3 regions of the Cryobacterium sp. TMB3-10 genome follow, and region 2 is predicted to be linked to each of the others. Evidence: riboswitches for the same ligand, from Rfam matches in the RefSeq annotation. Region 2 holds a riboswitch; each other region holds the start of a gene.
The links. Region 2 has a riboswitch for thiamine pyrophosphate ahead of thiM (hydroxyethylthiazole kinase). Riboswitches for the same ligand answer to the same signal wherever they lie in the genome.
Positions count from the first base shown of each region.

Region 1: another riboswitch for thiamine pyrophosphate. It lies ahead of E3T22_RS05825 (hypothetical protein); the one in region 2 lies ahead of thiM (hydroxyethylthiazole kinase).
Region 3: another riboswitch for thiamine pyrophosphate. It lies ahead of E3T22_RS11265 (ECF transporter S component); the one in region 2 lies ahead of thiM (hydroxyethylthiazole kinase).

Region 1 covers NZ_SOGH01000013.1:60,256-64,824, forward strand. The annotation lists gene E3T22_RS05815 (metalloregulator ArsR/SmtB family transcription factor) at 1-6, opposite strand, end outside; gene E3T22_RS05820 (formylglycine-generating enzyme family protein) at 271-1,167, shown strand; gene E3T22_RS05825 (hypothetical protein) at 1,304-2,026, opposite strand; TPP riboswitch at 2,017-2,117, opposite strand; gene E3T22_RS05830 (fructose-specific PTS transporter subunit EIIC) at 2,205-4,349, shown strand; gene E3T22_RS05835 (hypothetical protein) at 4,504-4,569, opposite strand, start outside.
Region 2 covers NZ_SOGH01000024.1:122,908-127,476, reverse strand. The annotation lists gene E3T22_RS13370 (alpha/beta fold hydrolase) at 1-816, opposite strand, end outside; gene E3T22_RS13365 (isocitrate lyase/phosphoenolpyruvate mutase family protein) at 854-1,654, opposite strand; gene E3T22_RS13360 (hypothetical protein) at 1,787-2,053, shown strand; TPP riboswitch at 2,087-2,187, shown strand; gene thiM (hydroxyethylthiazole kinase) at 2,179-2,997, shown strand; gene thiE (thiamine phosphate synthase) at 2,994-3,635, shown strand; gene thiD (bifunctional hydroxymethylpyrimidine kinase/phosphomethylpyrimidine kinase) at 3,632-4,528, shown strand; gene E3T22_RS13340 (MFS transporter) at 4,500-4,569, opposite strand, start outside.
Region 3 covers NZ_SOGH01000020.1:670,795-675,363, forward strand. The annotation lists gene E3T22_RS11260 (ABC transporter ATP-binding protein) at 1-942, opposite strand, end outside; gene E3T22_RS11265 (ECF transporter S component) at 953-1,630, opposite strand; TPP riboswitch at 1,662-1,772, opposite strand; gene E3T22_RS11270 (hypothetical protein) at 1,855-2,181, opposite strand; gene dinB (DNA polymerase IV) at 2,191-3,474, opposite strand; gene E3T22_RS11280 (hypothetical protein) at 3,559-4,176, opposite strand; gene E3T22_RS11285 (LLM class flavin-dependent oxidoreductase) at 4,205-4,569, opposite strand, start outside.

The DNA of each region.
Region 1 (4,569 bases), on a different contig from region 2:
AACCATGGAGCCCAGTATGGGCCACCGTCCAATCTGGCGGTACCCCCTGCCCCTGATCGGGCGCCAGCTTCTACTCGCCAGATGCCGTGAGTCGCCATCAGGAGGGGCGAGCCTGGTCCCGCCGGCAGGGTGGTCGCGGCGACGGAGGAGCGCTAGGGTCTGCGCGTGACGACGGATGAGCACGGGTGCTGCGCGCCCGCACACGAGGTGATACGCCAGGCCCGGCTGGCCGTGGGCGTAGACGATGCGGAGGCACCCCCGGGCACAGCCATGTCCCAGCTCCCCCCGGCACCGGCCGCTCCCGGCTCACTCGTCCGGCATCACCTCGACCAGGCGCTGGTGCCGGCGCAGGTCTTCGCCATGGGCGACGCCGACGGCGCGGGCAATCCCGGCGACGGCGAGACCCCCGTGCACGAAGTGCGGCTGGATGCCTTCTCCATCGACACGACGACGGTCACCAACGCCGCCTTCGCCCGGTTCGTGGCCGATACCGGGTATCGCACCGAGTCGGAGCTGTTCGGCTACTCCGCGGTGTTCCACCTCGCGTTGCAGGCCGACATCGATGACGTGGTCGGCCAGCCCCCGCAGACACCCTGGTGGCTGGGGGTGCGCGGCGCGGACTGGGCGCATCCGGCCGGCCCCCGTTCGTCGCTCGACGGGCTGGCCGAGCATCCGGTGGTGCAGGTGAGCTGGAACGACGCGCTGGCCTACTGCGCCTGGGCGGGGCGACGGCTGCCGACCGAGGCCGAGTGGGAGTGCGCGTCGCGCGGCGGGCTGGCCGGCCGGCGCTACCCGTGGGGCGACGAGTGGGAGGAAGGGCAGCGCTGCAACATCTGGCAGGGCCGGTTTCCCGCGGTGAACACCCTGGCCGATGGCTGGCTCAGCACCGCCCCGGTGCGGGAGTTCGCGCCGAACGGCTACGGCCTCTGGCAGAGCGTGGGCAACGTCTGGGAGTGGTGCGCCGACTGGTGGGCGGAGGGCTATTACGCGCACTCCCCCGCCGAGAATCCGGCCGGCCCGGCGACGGGCGAGCAGCGTTCGATGCGCGGCGGCTCGTACCTCTGCCACGACTCCTATTGCAACCGGTATCGCAACTCCGCTCGGGCCTCCAACACCGCGGATTCCGCGGCCGGCAACGTGGGCTTCCGCACCGTGGCGCTGACCTGATCCGGCGCCGCCGAAGCACAACTCGTGCTCGATTCCGCCGGCGTGGCCGACCGCCTCGTCATTCCGGGGCGATCGCCGGTCGGCGGCTGGGAATCGCAGGAGTCATGCATCCGCGGGTGCGGATGGTTGTGGTCTGCTACCCCGGCGCGTGCAGCCGGGGCGCGTCGAAGAAGAGCAACTCGAGGGCCGCCGACCGCGCGAACACGGCGCGCATGAGCGCCCGGTCGACGGCCGTCGCGGTGGCCGCCGCGGTGTCGGTGAGCAGGATTGCCTGCCGGGTCGCGGCCGCGAACCCCTCGTCGGCGTAGGTCTCCAGCCAGTCGGCGTACGGATGCGCCGCGTCGCGCCGGCTCGCCGTGAAGCCGGCGTGCAGGCGCTCGCCGACATCCGCGTAGAGCCAGTAGCAGGGCAGGACCGCGGCCAGCAGCACCGCATAGTTGCCTGCCGCGCTGACCGCGACCAGGTGGTCGACGTAGGACCGGGTCACCGGGCCGGGCGCCGGGCGCGTGTCATGGCCGGTCAGCCAGGTGCGGTGCAGCTCGAGTTCCACCTCGATGCAGTTGGCGGCGCCGGTAGCCCAGAATTCCCGTTCGGCGGGGGTGGGCGCCAGGACGCTCGCCTGCGCCAGCACCCGGGAGTACGCGGCGAGGTAGAGGGCATCCTGGGCCAGGTAGTAGGCGAAGTGGCCGGCGGACAGGCTGCCGTCGCCGAGTTCCGCGATGAAGGGCAACGCATCGATGGCGGTGCGGGTTTCGGCGATGTCGGCCCAGAGCAGCCTGCTGAACGGTTCGGTGCGGCCCGGCTCCGGCCGCAGATCCGGGTCGGCATCCCCGCGTGATTCGGCGGCGTGAACGTTCATGGCGACATCCCTTCGCTAGTGCTAACTAGTCAGGTTCGACGGGTTTGGATCTCAGCGTCCGCATCCGGCGGAGGCACCCCGTGTCGCGTCCCACCCTAGCGGCCGGCAGGGCCGAAAGACTCTCGAATGCACCGGGCGCCGAACTGTACGCTGGACAGGCTGCTGCATTCTTCACCGGGTGAGCACGCGCTCCATGGCCGACGGGCCACCGGTCGTCGGCGTCGTCCTGGAAGGACACCGCACCATGCCTGACACCCCGACCGACACCACCATCGCGCCGCCCACGGTGTTGATCCTGGCGATCACGGCCTGCCCAACGGGCATCGCCCACACCTACATGGCTGCCGAGAAACTCGACGCGGCCGCCACCGAACTCGGCTACGAGATCCGGGTCGAGACGCACGGGTCCGTCGGAGTCGAAGGCACCTTCAGTCAGGCCGACATCGACCGCGCCGACGCTGTCGTCGTCGCCGCCGACACCCAGATCGACCTGTCCCGCTTCGGGGGCAAGCGCATCGTCTCCACCCGCGTCTCCGACGGCATCCACCGCCCGGCCGCGCTGATCGCCGAGGCGCTGGCCGCCGCCCCCACCGGCCGCGCCGCCGTGACCACGGATGCCCCGGCGAGCGCCGGGAAACGCGACATCGGCGGTTTCATCTACCGCGCGCTGATGAACGGCGTGTCGTACATGATCCCGTTCGTCGTCGTCGGCGGGCTGCTCATCGCGATCTCGCTGTCGATCGGCGGCGAGGCCACCCCGCAGGGACTCGTGATCCCCGAGGACAGCTTCTGGTTCACCATCAACCAGATCGGCGTGCTCGGCTTCACCCTGATGGTGCCGATCCTCTCCGGCTTCATCGCCTACGCGATCGCCGACCGGCCCGGGCTCGCACCGGGCATGATCTGCGGTTGGATCGCCACGACCGGCTCCTTCTACAACTCCGAATCGGGTGCCGGCTTCATCGGCGGCATCGTCACCGGTTTCCTGGTGGGCTTCGTGGCGCTGGGCATCAAGAAGATCACCGTGCACCGCTTCATCAAGCCGATCATGCCGATCCTGGTCATCCCCGTGATCACCACCCTCGTCGTCGGCGGCCTGTTCGTGCTCGCCCTCGGCCAGCCGATCGCCTGGGTGTTCTCCTCGATGACCGACTTCCTCTCCAGCCTCGACGGCGGCAGCGTCGTCGTGCTCGGCCTGATCCTGGGCGCGATGGTCGCGTTCGACATGGGCGGCCCGATCAACAAGACGGCGTTCCTGTTCGGTTCCGCGCTGATCGCCTCCGGCAACCCAGGCCCGATGGGCATGGTCGCCGCGGCCATCGCCGTGCCGCCGCTGGGCATGGGGCTGGCCACGGTCATCCGTCGCCGGTTCTTCACCCCGGTGGAACGCGAGGCCGGCATCGCCGCGCTGTTCATGGGCTTCTTCGGCATCACCGAGGGCGCCATCCCGCTCGCGGCGGCCCGCCCGCTGCAGGTCATCCCCGCGAACGTGCTCGGTGGCGCCGTCGCCGGTGCCATCGCCGCGATCGCCGGGGTCACCAACGCCGTGCCGCACGGCGGCCCGATCGTGGCCGTCTTCGGTGCCGTGAGCGGCGTGCCGATGTACTTCGTCGCGATTCTCTCCGGTGTGGCCGTCACCGCTCTGGTGTCGGTGCTGTTGATCGGCATCTCGGTGCGCAAGGTCGTGCCGGCGGATGCTGCCGCGGTTGCGGTCGCCGGTGCCGCTGCGGATGCCGCTGTGCCGGTTGCCGCGCCGGGTGCTGCGGCGAGTGCCGTGTCGCCCGTGGCTGCGGCGCCGGTTCTTGCCGCGCCTGCTGCCGCCGAGCCGGTGGCCCCCGCCCCGAAGACCGTGCTCGACTACATCGACGAACGCACCATCGTGCTCGACATCGACGAGACCGACCGGGACGCCGTCATCCGTCGTCTGGCCGGTCTGATGCAGACCACCGGGCGGGTACTCGACGTCGACGCCGTCGTGCAGGCGGCCATGGACCGTGAACTGATCAGCACGACCGGCATCGGCGAGGGCATCGCGATTCCGCACGCCAAGTCCGACGGCGCCACCTCCCCGGTGCTCGCGTTCGCGCGCAGCCGAGACGGCGTTGACTGGAACTCGCTGGACGAGGCCCCTGCGCACCTGATCTTCATGATCGCCGTGCCGGAGGCCGCCGCCGGCACCGAGCACCTCAAGGTGCTCGCCCAGCTGTCCCGCAGCCTGATGAAGCCCTCGTTCCGCGCCTCGATCGAGATGGCGGCCACCCCGGCCGACGTGCTCGCGGCACTGGCGTCCTCGGTGCGGCCGGCGACTCCCGCCGCGCACTGACCCCCGTCCTGGACCGCACGTCGGGGCGGACTTTTTCGGGAAACACCGCCGCGCGCGCCTGCGCAACGCGGCGTTTCTCGAATTCCTCCGCCTTTACGTACCGAGTTCGGCCGAGTCGGCCCGGTCGGCCGCCGCCGCCCGAGTGAATGCGGCGCTACCGCGCGCTGCCGGCCGGCGCATCCCTCTGACCCGCCCTGGTTGTTCGCAGGGCGATGCCCGC
Region 2 (4,569 bases):
CTGCGGCTGCTCCACCCACGGGTAGTGCCCGGCGCCGGCGATGGTCACTGCACGACCGTTCGTGAACAGGTCCGCGACGGCCAGCACCGGGGCCAGCCCGGTCAGGCCGTCGTCGGCGCCCGCGACCACCAGAACCGGGCAGTGCACCTGCGCCAGGCCGATCAGGATGCCCGCCGGGTCGGCCCCGGCGAAGAACAGGTCCTGCGCCGCGGGATGCCAGGCGCCGGTCGCCTCGTGCTCCCGGGCCTGGGCCGTCCACCGCGACCAGGCGATCGGGGCGAGGTAGGGGAACAGGTGGTTCAGGTCGGAGGCGGTCGTCGCCGCCGTCGCCGCGATCCGGTGCGCGACGTAATCGGCGTACCAGGGCTCGGCGCGGTGCCCCGTGATGATGTGCGAGCTGTCGTCGGGGACGGTCACGAGCCACTGCGCGGGCGGGGTGAGCAGGCACAGGCTCGCCAGCCGATGAGGGTGGCGGGCCGCATAGGCGAGCGCGACGCGGGTGCCGGCCGAGTGGCCGAGCAGCTCGATCTCGGCCAGCCCCAGATGCCGGCGGAGCGCCTCGACGTCGTCGGCCAGGGCCGGCCAGGATGCGGCGGGCGCGGTGGGCGATGGCGACGACGCCCCCACGCCCCGCTGGTGCAGCACCACGAGGGTGCGCAGGCGGGTGAGCCCGGCCAGATCGCCCAGGTACTCCGGATGCCGGGCCGGCCCGCCGGCCAGCACGACCAGCGGCGGGCGCTCAGGCGCGCCCGCCGCATCCGGGGTCAGAACGTCGTAGTGCAGAACGGTCTCATCGTGCGACGCGAAGCTGGGCATGACCCCACCGTACCGAGCCGCCCACGCTGAGGCCGGGTTAGAGCTCGAAGGGGAAGCCGAGGTCGTCGGGGTAATCGCCGAGCGCGGTGAGCTGGGCGGCGGCGCGCTGCAACGCGGCGAGGGCCAGGCCGAGGGTACCGGGGCCGAAGCTGACCCTGGAGACGCCGAGTTCGGCCAGCCGGGCCAGGGGAACGGCGCCGGGGTTCCCGATCACGGAGATGCGGCCGTTCACCTCGTCGAGGGCGCGCTTGACCTTGTCTTCGTCGCCCAGGCCGAGGAAGAAGATCACGTCGGCGCCGGCGTCGAGATAGGCGTTGGCACGCTGAACGGCCTCGGCCCACTCGCCGCCGCCCGCGAGGGTGTCGACGCGGGCGTTGATCACCAGCGGCACTCCGGCCGCCTCGGCGCCCTCCCGCGCCGCGGCGACCCGGGCGGCCGCGGTGGGGATGTCGAACTGCGGCGCCTTGGTGGCGCCCACGGAGTCTTCGATGTTGATGCCGGCGGCCCCGGCCTCCTCGATCAGGCGGCGCACGTTGCGGGCGACCCCCGCGGAATCCGCCGCGTAGCCCTTCTCGAAGTCGACCGAGACGGGCAGGTCGGTCGCTCCGGTGATAATGCGGGCGGCGATGATGGCCTCGTCGACGGTGAGGCCCTCGCCGTCCGGCAGGCCGCGCACGTTGGACACCGAGTGCGAGGCACTGGCGAGGGCTTTCACGCCCGGGGTCTCGGAGACGATCTTGGCGGTGATCGCGTCCCACACGTTCGTGACGATCAGTGGCGTGCCGGGCACGTGCAGGGCGTTGAGGAGTTCGGCCTTGTTCAGCAGTGTGGTTGTCATCGGTCCAGTGTGCCGGGTGCGCCGGTGTAAACGCTGGAGGGTTTCAGACAAAGACAAAGACGCAGCGCTGTCAACCGTGTATACACGTCGCCGCTTTGGTCTTAGCGTGAGATCTACACCGAGGGAGATGTCATGCAGGCTCACACCCTCACGGTCGGCGAGCGCCTGTTCCGATTGCGCAGCTCGTGCGACGTGACCGCGCTCGTAGCAGCCCTCACGGCCGCCGTCCGGCAGGGTGGCGGAATGGTCAGGCTACCCGTCGTCGGCGATGTCGGTGTGGAGGCGCTCGTGTCACCTGGCGTCAGCGTGGTGCTGGAGACCTTCGAGGTGGATCCGCTCGCGCTTCTGGACCCGGCGGTGCCGGTGCCGTGGTTCGCCGTCGACGATTTCGACTACTAGTCCGGGTGTGAACAATCCGGCCGCTAGGGTTTCGGTAGTGACACGGGGTGCCCTGCCAAACGGCCGGGGCTGAGAAAACACCCGTTGAACCTGATCTAGTTCGTACTAGCGAAGGGATGTCCCGGATGACCATCCGTCTGACACCAGAGAATGCTGCCCATCTGCTCGGCCGTCTGCGCGAGAGCCAACCTCTCGTACAGTGCCTCACCAACGCGGTGGTGACCAACTTCACCGCCAACGTGCTGCTGGCCCTGGGAGCCGCGCCCGCGATGGTGGACGTGCCCACCGAGGCCGGACCGTTCGCCGGGGTGGCCTCCGGAGTGCTGGTGAACGTGGGCACCCCGCACGCCGAGCAGCGCAGTGCGATGCTCGAGGCCGCGTCGGCCGCACACGCCGCCGGCACCCCCTGGGTGCTCGACCCCGTCGCGATCGGCGTGCTGCCGGTGCGCACCGGGCTGGCTCGCGAGCTGCTGCACTTCCGGCCCACGGCCATCCGCGGTAACCCGTCGGAGATCATCGCCCTGGCCCAGCTGGGCACCGGCGGCCGAGGCGTCGACGCCACCGACTCGCCGGAGGGCGCCGCCGACGCCGCCGCCCTGCTCGCCCGCAGCACCGGAGCGAGCGTAGCCGTGTCCGGCGCGGTCGACCTCATCACCGACGGTTCGCAGACCATCCGGGTGGCCAACGGTCACGTGCTGCTCACCCGGGTCACCGGCGGCGGATGCGCGCTCGGCGCGGTGACCGCCGCCGTGCTCTCGCTCGTCGACCGTGACGAACCCGGCGCAACGCTCGCCGCGACCGCCGCCGCCACGCTGCTGTACACCGTCGCCGCCGAACTCGCCGCCGCCGACGCGGCCGGGCCGGGCAGTTTCGCGGCGCACTTCCTCGACCGGCTGCACTCCCTCGACGGCGCCACCGTCATCGACCGGGCGCGGCTGGCGTGAGCGATCTCTCGCTCTACCTCGTCACCGACACTGCCCTGTGCGCTGCCAGGGGCGTGCTGAGAACCGTGATCGACGCCGTCGCCGGCGGCATCACCACCGTGCAGGTGCGCGACAAGACCGGGTCGGACGACGACGTGCTGCGCCTGCTGCTGCAGGTGGCCGACGCGGTCGGTGACCGCGCCACCGTGGTCGTCAACGACAGGGTCGACGTGTACCTGCGGGCGCTCGCCGAGGGCGCCGCCGTGCACGGCCTGCACGTGGGCCAGGGCGACGAAGCCGTGGCCAGAGTGCGCGACAGGGTCGGCTCCGACGCGATTGTGGGCATCACCGCCAACACCCCGGCCGAGCTCGACAGGGTCTTCGCGCTGCCCCCCGGAACCGTGGACTACCTGGGCGTCGGCGTCATCCGGGCCACCAGCACCAAACCCGACCATCCGCCCGTGCTCGGGGTGCCCGGCTTCGCCGCGCTGGCCGCCACGAGTGCGCTGCCCTGCGTCGCGATCGGCGGCATCGGGCTCGCGGATGTCTGGCCGTTGCGCCGGGCCGGGGCCGCCGGGGTGGCCGTGGTGTCGGCCGTCTGCGCCGCTCCGGATGCCCGTGCCGCCGCCAGCGCCCTGCGCCGGGAGTGGACCCGATGACCGGGCCGAGGGAGATCCCCCGGGTGCTCAGCATCGCCGGCACCGACCCCACCGGCGGCGCCGGGATTCAGGCCGACCTCAAGAGCATCGCCGCCAACGGCGGTTACGGCATGGCCGTGGTCACCGCGCTCGTCGCCCAGAACACCCGCGGGGTGCGTTCGGTGCACATCCCGCCGGTGTCCTTCCTCGTGGAACAGCTCGACGCGGTCAGCGACGACGTCACCATCGACGCCGTGAAGATCGGCATGCTCGGCCAGGCCGACCTCATCGAGACCGTGGCCGCGTGGCTGGCCCGGGTGCGGCCATCCGTGATCGTGCTCGACCCGGTGATGATCGCCACCAGCGGCGACCGGCTGCTCGACGCGTCCGCCGAGGCCGCGCTCCGCGCCCTGGTGCCGCTGGTGCACCTGGTCACCCCGAACCTGCCCGAGCTGGCCGTGCTCGTGAACGAACCCGAGGCCGCCGACTGGGCAGTGGCCCTCGAGCAGGGCGAGCGGCTCTCCCGCGCCTGCGGCACCCGGGTGCTGGTCAAGGGCGGCCACCTGGCCGGTCCGGCCTGCCCGGATGCCCTCGTCGACGCGGCCGGCACCGAGCCAGGGCGGGCCCACATCGTGCAGGTCTCCGCGCCGCGCATCAACACCGTGAACACCCACGGCACCGGCTGTTCGATGTCGTCGGCCCTGGCCACGCTGGCGGCCCGGCACCGGGACTGGCCGCGGGCGTTGACCGAGACGAAGGCCTGGCTCAGCGACAGCGTGGCCTCCGCCGACCGGCTCGAGGTGGGCGGCGGGCACGGCCCGATCAACCACTTCCACGCGCTCTGGGCGGCGGCCGGAACGCATCCGGAGCCACCGCCTCGAGGGCTCAGCCCATCTGGTTCTGCCGGGCCTTGACCGGCAGCAACAACAGCAAGCCGATGACAAGCACCAGCACG
Region 3 (4,569 bases), on a different contig from region 2:
GGTGAGAGCCGTGGCCGTGCCGGCGCGCAGGGCGAGGTCGAGGCCGTGTGCGACGACGACGGCCTGTTTGCGGGCGAACGGCACCCGTCCGACGGCGAGGTCATCGGCGCTGAGCAGGACTTCCGCGCCGGGACCGTCGGAGCGGGGGCGCCGGTCGGGCGTCGCGGGTGGGAACCTGGGTATCCACACTCCGGCGGCGGCGAGCCGCTCCCCTTCGGCGCTGAGCACGCTGTCGGTGGGTCCGTCGGCGAGGATGCCGCCGGCCGGGTCGAGCACCACGATGCGGTCCACGACGTGCTGCCAGACCGCGACGCGGTGCTCGATCACGATGAGGGTCGCACCCGACGCCTCCACGGAGCGCAGCACGGCGTCGCGCACCTCGACGACACCGTCAGGGTCGAGGTTGGCGGTGGGTTCGTCCAGCAGCACCAGGCCCGGGCGCATGGCGAGCACCCCGGCCAGGGCCAGGCGCTGCTTCTGGCCGCCGCTGAGCGCGCTGGTCGGGTGCCGCAGAGGCAGGTCCAGGCCCACGTCCGCGAGGGCCCGACCGACCCGGGGCCAGATTTCGGCGCGCGGAACGGCGCGGTTCTCACAGCCGAAGGCGACGTCGTCGCCCACCCTCGCAAGCACGACCTGCGAGTCCGGGTCCTGCAGCACGAGGCCCACCCGGCCGCGGGACGCGCTGGGGCGGCGGCCGTCGATGAGGAGTTCGCCGGTCTCGTCGCCGTCCTCGTCATCGCCGAGCACACCGGCGAGGGCGTGCATCAGCGTGCTCTTGCCGGCTCCGCTGGGTCCGAGCACGAGCACCCGCTCCCCCGGGCGGATGTCGAGATCGAGCCCGGAGACCGCGGGGCGGGACCGGCCGGCGTGCCGCCAGCCCCAGCCGGAGGCCGTGACCCTGGCGCCGGTCACGGCCGGGCCTCGGCGACGCGGAGCGGGCATCCGGTGCGGGTCACCGGGCAGGCTGGGTGTCGACCCGGTCGGTCGGGCCCGATTCGCGGCCGGCGGCGAACCGGCTCAGCGCGCCGGTGCGGGCGAGTCCGCGCACCGCCAGCCAGGACAGCAGCCCGGCGAGCACGGTACCGGAGACGACGGCGGAAACCAGGTAGACGATCTTGGGGCCGATGTCGAGGGCCGCGTAGCTGGTGAAGGTGGTGTCGAGCAGACCAACGGCGATGCCCGCGCCGGCGCCGGCCAGGAGGGCCACGCCCAGGCGCCAGTTGGCGTACAAGAACAGGGCCAGCACGATCTCCGCGCCCAGCCCCTCGACGACACCCCAGATCAGGGTGGAGAAGCCCCACTGGGTGCCGATGAGCATCGAGACGACGGCGGCGACGACCTCGGTGTAGACGGCCGCACCGGGCTTGCGGATGATGAGTCCGCCGAGCACCCCGGCGAACAGCCAGCCGCCGGCCAGGAGTCCTTCGAGCCCGGGGGTGAAGGCCAGGAGGGCGCTCAGCGGCGACCAGGCCAGGCCCCATGCCCAGAAGATCACGCCGCTGGCGACGCCGATGACGCTGGCCACGACGATGTCGACGACCCGCCATTTCAGCACCCGCGGTTTCCGCGACGTGGAGGGAGAGGTGGCGGACGAAGTCCTGGAAGGCTGGGTGTTGATTGACGCGTGCACTGTACGTGCCCTTTCCGTAGAGGAATACTGGGCACGGGATTGAGAAGCCTCCCTGCGCTGGCATGATCCAGATCAGGTTCGACGGTCGAAGCTGAAGTAGCTTCCTCTCAGCCCGGTTCACCGGACTCCCGTGTTCAGCTTCGAGTATAGAACTCCCCGGGCGCATCCGGGCAATGCAAGGCGTCGCGCGACAATTTCTGCGCGCGAGGATCTCGCTGCTAGTGCTAGCGCTTGAGCGCGCGGATGATGCGCGCGATGGCCTTGCCGGCGACCCAGACGAAGGGGATGCCGACGGCCAGCAGCGAAATCACATTCGGTTCGAAGCGGGCCGCTCCGCCGGACTTAACGTAAGCGCCGATCGGGATGGCCATGCCACCGCCGCCACCGCCGGCCGCCGCGGACTCGTCACCTTCGCCGCCACCGCCAAAGCCGTACTGCACCAGGGCCACCGGAACGATCGTGACGCCCTCGATCTGCACGGGGTCTCCGTAGGCCGACCTGACGCCGATGGATCGAGCGTTTTCTGCGAGCTTCAAGGCGAGATTAGTCATGGTGAGAGGCTACTCCCCCTCTCCCTGCGGCGTCCCGGCGTTCGGTGTTCCGAACGGATGGACATCACGCTTCGGAGCACTTCCGCCGCCCAGCTGCGAGGCCGGCCGCACGATCCCCCGGCCGAACCGGGCGGTGACGGTGTCCACGGCCAGTTCGGCTTCCCGCCAGTCGTCGTCATCGTCCCACAGGCCCATGCCGGCACCATCGCCGGAGCCGAGTTGCTCGGCCCGCACTCCGATCAGGCGCACCCGGATGCCGCGGGCCGCGAGCACGTCGAAGCTCGCGGTGACCTCCTCGTATATCCGCCGGCCCACGTTGGTGGGCTCGGCCAGGGTGCGCGACCGGGTCACCGTGCTGAAGTCGGCGTAGCGGAGCTTGAGCACCACAGTCCGTGCGACGAGGCCGTTGCCGCGCAGCTTGGCGGCCACCGCATCCGCTTGGCGCAGGAGTTCGCTGCGCAACCGGGCGACATCGGTGACGTCATGTTCGAAGGTCACCTCGTGGCCGACGCTTTTCTCCTCGCGTTCGAGGTTGATCGTGCGCGGGTCGATGCCCCAGGACAGATCGTGCAGTTTGTGCGCGCTGGCGACGCCGACGGCACGCTGCAGCATCTCGAGGGGGGCGTGCGCGATATCGCTCACGTGCCGCAGCCCGAGCCCGAGCAGCACCTGTTCGGTGCTGGCGCCCACCCCCCAGAGGGCGCCGACGGGCAGCGGATGCAGGAAAGCGATTGTGTCCTCCGCGGGGATCACCAGCAGCCCGTCGGGCTTGGCCCGTCCGGAGGCCAGCTTGGCCACGAATTTAGTCGACGCGGCGCCGACCGAGCAGGTGAGTCCGGTCTCGGCGAACACACGGGCGCGGATCTTCCGCCCGATCTCGGCGGGTGAACCGTGCACACGCCGGGCGCCCGCGACATCCAGGAACGCCTCGTCGATGCTGAGCGGCTCGACCATCGGCGTCATGTCGGTGAAAATGCCCATCACCTGGCGGGACACCTCCACGTACCGGCCCATGTGCGGCTCGAGCACGATGGCGGCCGGGCAGCGGCGCAGGGCGATAGCCATCGGCATAGCCGAGTTGACCCCGTACTTGCGGGCGACGTAATTGGCCGCTGTCACCACGGACCGACCGGAGCGGTGGCCGATGACGACGGGGAGGTGCACGAGTTCGGGGTGGTCGAGCAACTCGACGGACGCGAAGAACGCATCCATGTCTATGTGCAGCATGGTGGCGGTCGTGTCGTCGACATCGGCGCCGGTGGTCTGCCGGTCGCTGCCATCCTGCCTGCTCACGCCGCACCACACCCTTCTGCCGCTCCGGCCGGAACCAACTCGAAGCTACCTTCGAGAGTACAGGCAGGAGGGGTCGGCATCGAGCTAGAAACCGCCGAAATCTCCACCGCCGCCGAAATCGCCGAATCCGCCGGAGTCGCCACCGAAACCGCCGCCGGAGTCACCACCGAAATCGCCGCCGGAATCGCCTGAGTCCGCCGTGGTCTCGGCGCCCGAGTCGGTGCCGGCGTCACCGGCCGCATCCGCCTCGCCGCCCATATCGGGCAGGAACGCGCCCACCAGCGCCGAGCCGACAACGTAGCCGGCCACGGTACCGAGCAGGGAAGCGCCGAGCATGCTGCCGAAGCCGGGGCCCTGCCGGCCGCCGGCCTGGTCGCCGCCGAAGACCCGGTCCAGGGTGCCCGGCTGGCGGAGTTCGGCCCGGGTGGCGGACTTGGCCAGGGTGGCCGGTTCGGCGTTCGCCGGGCGCTCACCCTCCATCGCGTTCTCGGTCAGCTGCTGGAAGAGCAGGTCGCGCTGCTCGTCGGTGAGCTTGCTGAACGCTTCGGTGTGCACTTGTTCAATGGTCTCCGGCGGTGCGGTGCGCAAGAGGTACCTGTAGCGTTCCACGGCGATCTCGTCGTCGGTGCGCTGCGGGGCCGGCGCGGTGCGGGTCGGCTCCGGTTGTTCGGGTCGGCCCAGGAGGCGATCGAGGAATCCCATGAGTCTGCTCCTTCGCTTTGGTGTCAGCCTAGGCGGCACCAGCCCGGACCGACAGGACCGTGGCCAGCGACTCCAGCGCTTTCACAGGGTCGGGACCGGCCGGGATGAGGACAACGCTCGTGGCTCCGGCGGTGTGCAGCTCATCGATGCGGCGGCGAGCGGATGCGGCGGTGCCGACCACCGCGAGCTGATCGACCCAGCTCTCGGGCATCGCTGCCGCGAAGTCAGCCCGGCTGGCGCTGGCCGAGCGCAGGGCGGCGAACTCCTTCGCGAAGGGCAGCACCGTGATGTGCGGGGCCCAATCGGGGTCGCCGATCCACTCAAGAGCCGGGCGCACCAGGTTGCGGGCCACGGCGGGGTCCTCGTCGACGGCGGCCGCGTTGTAGGCCACCA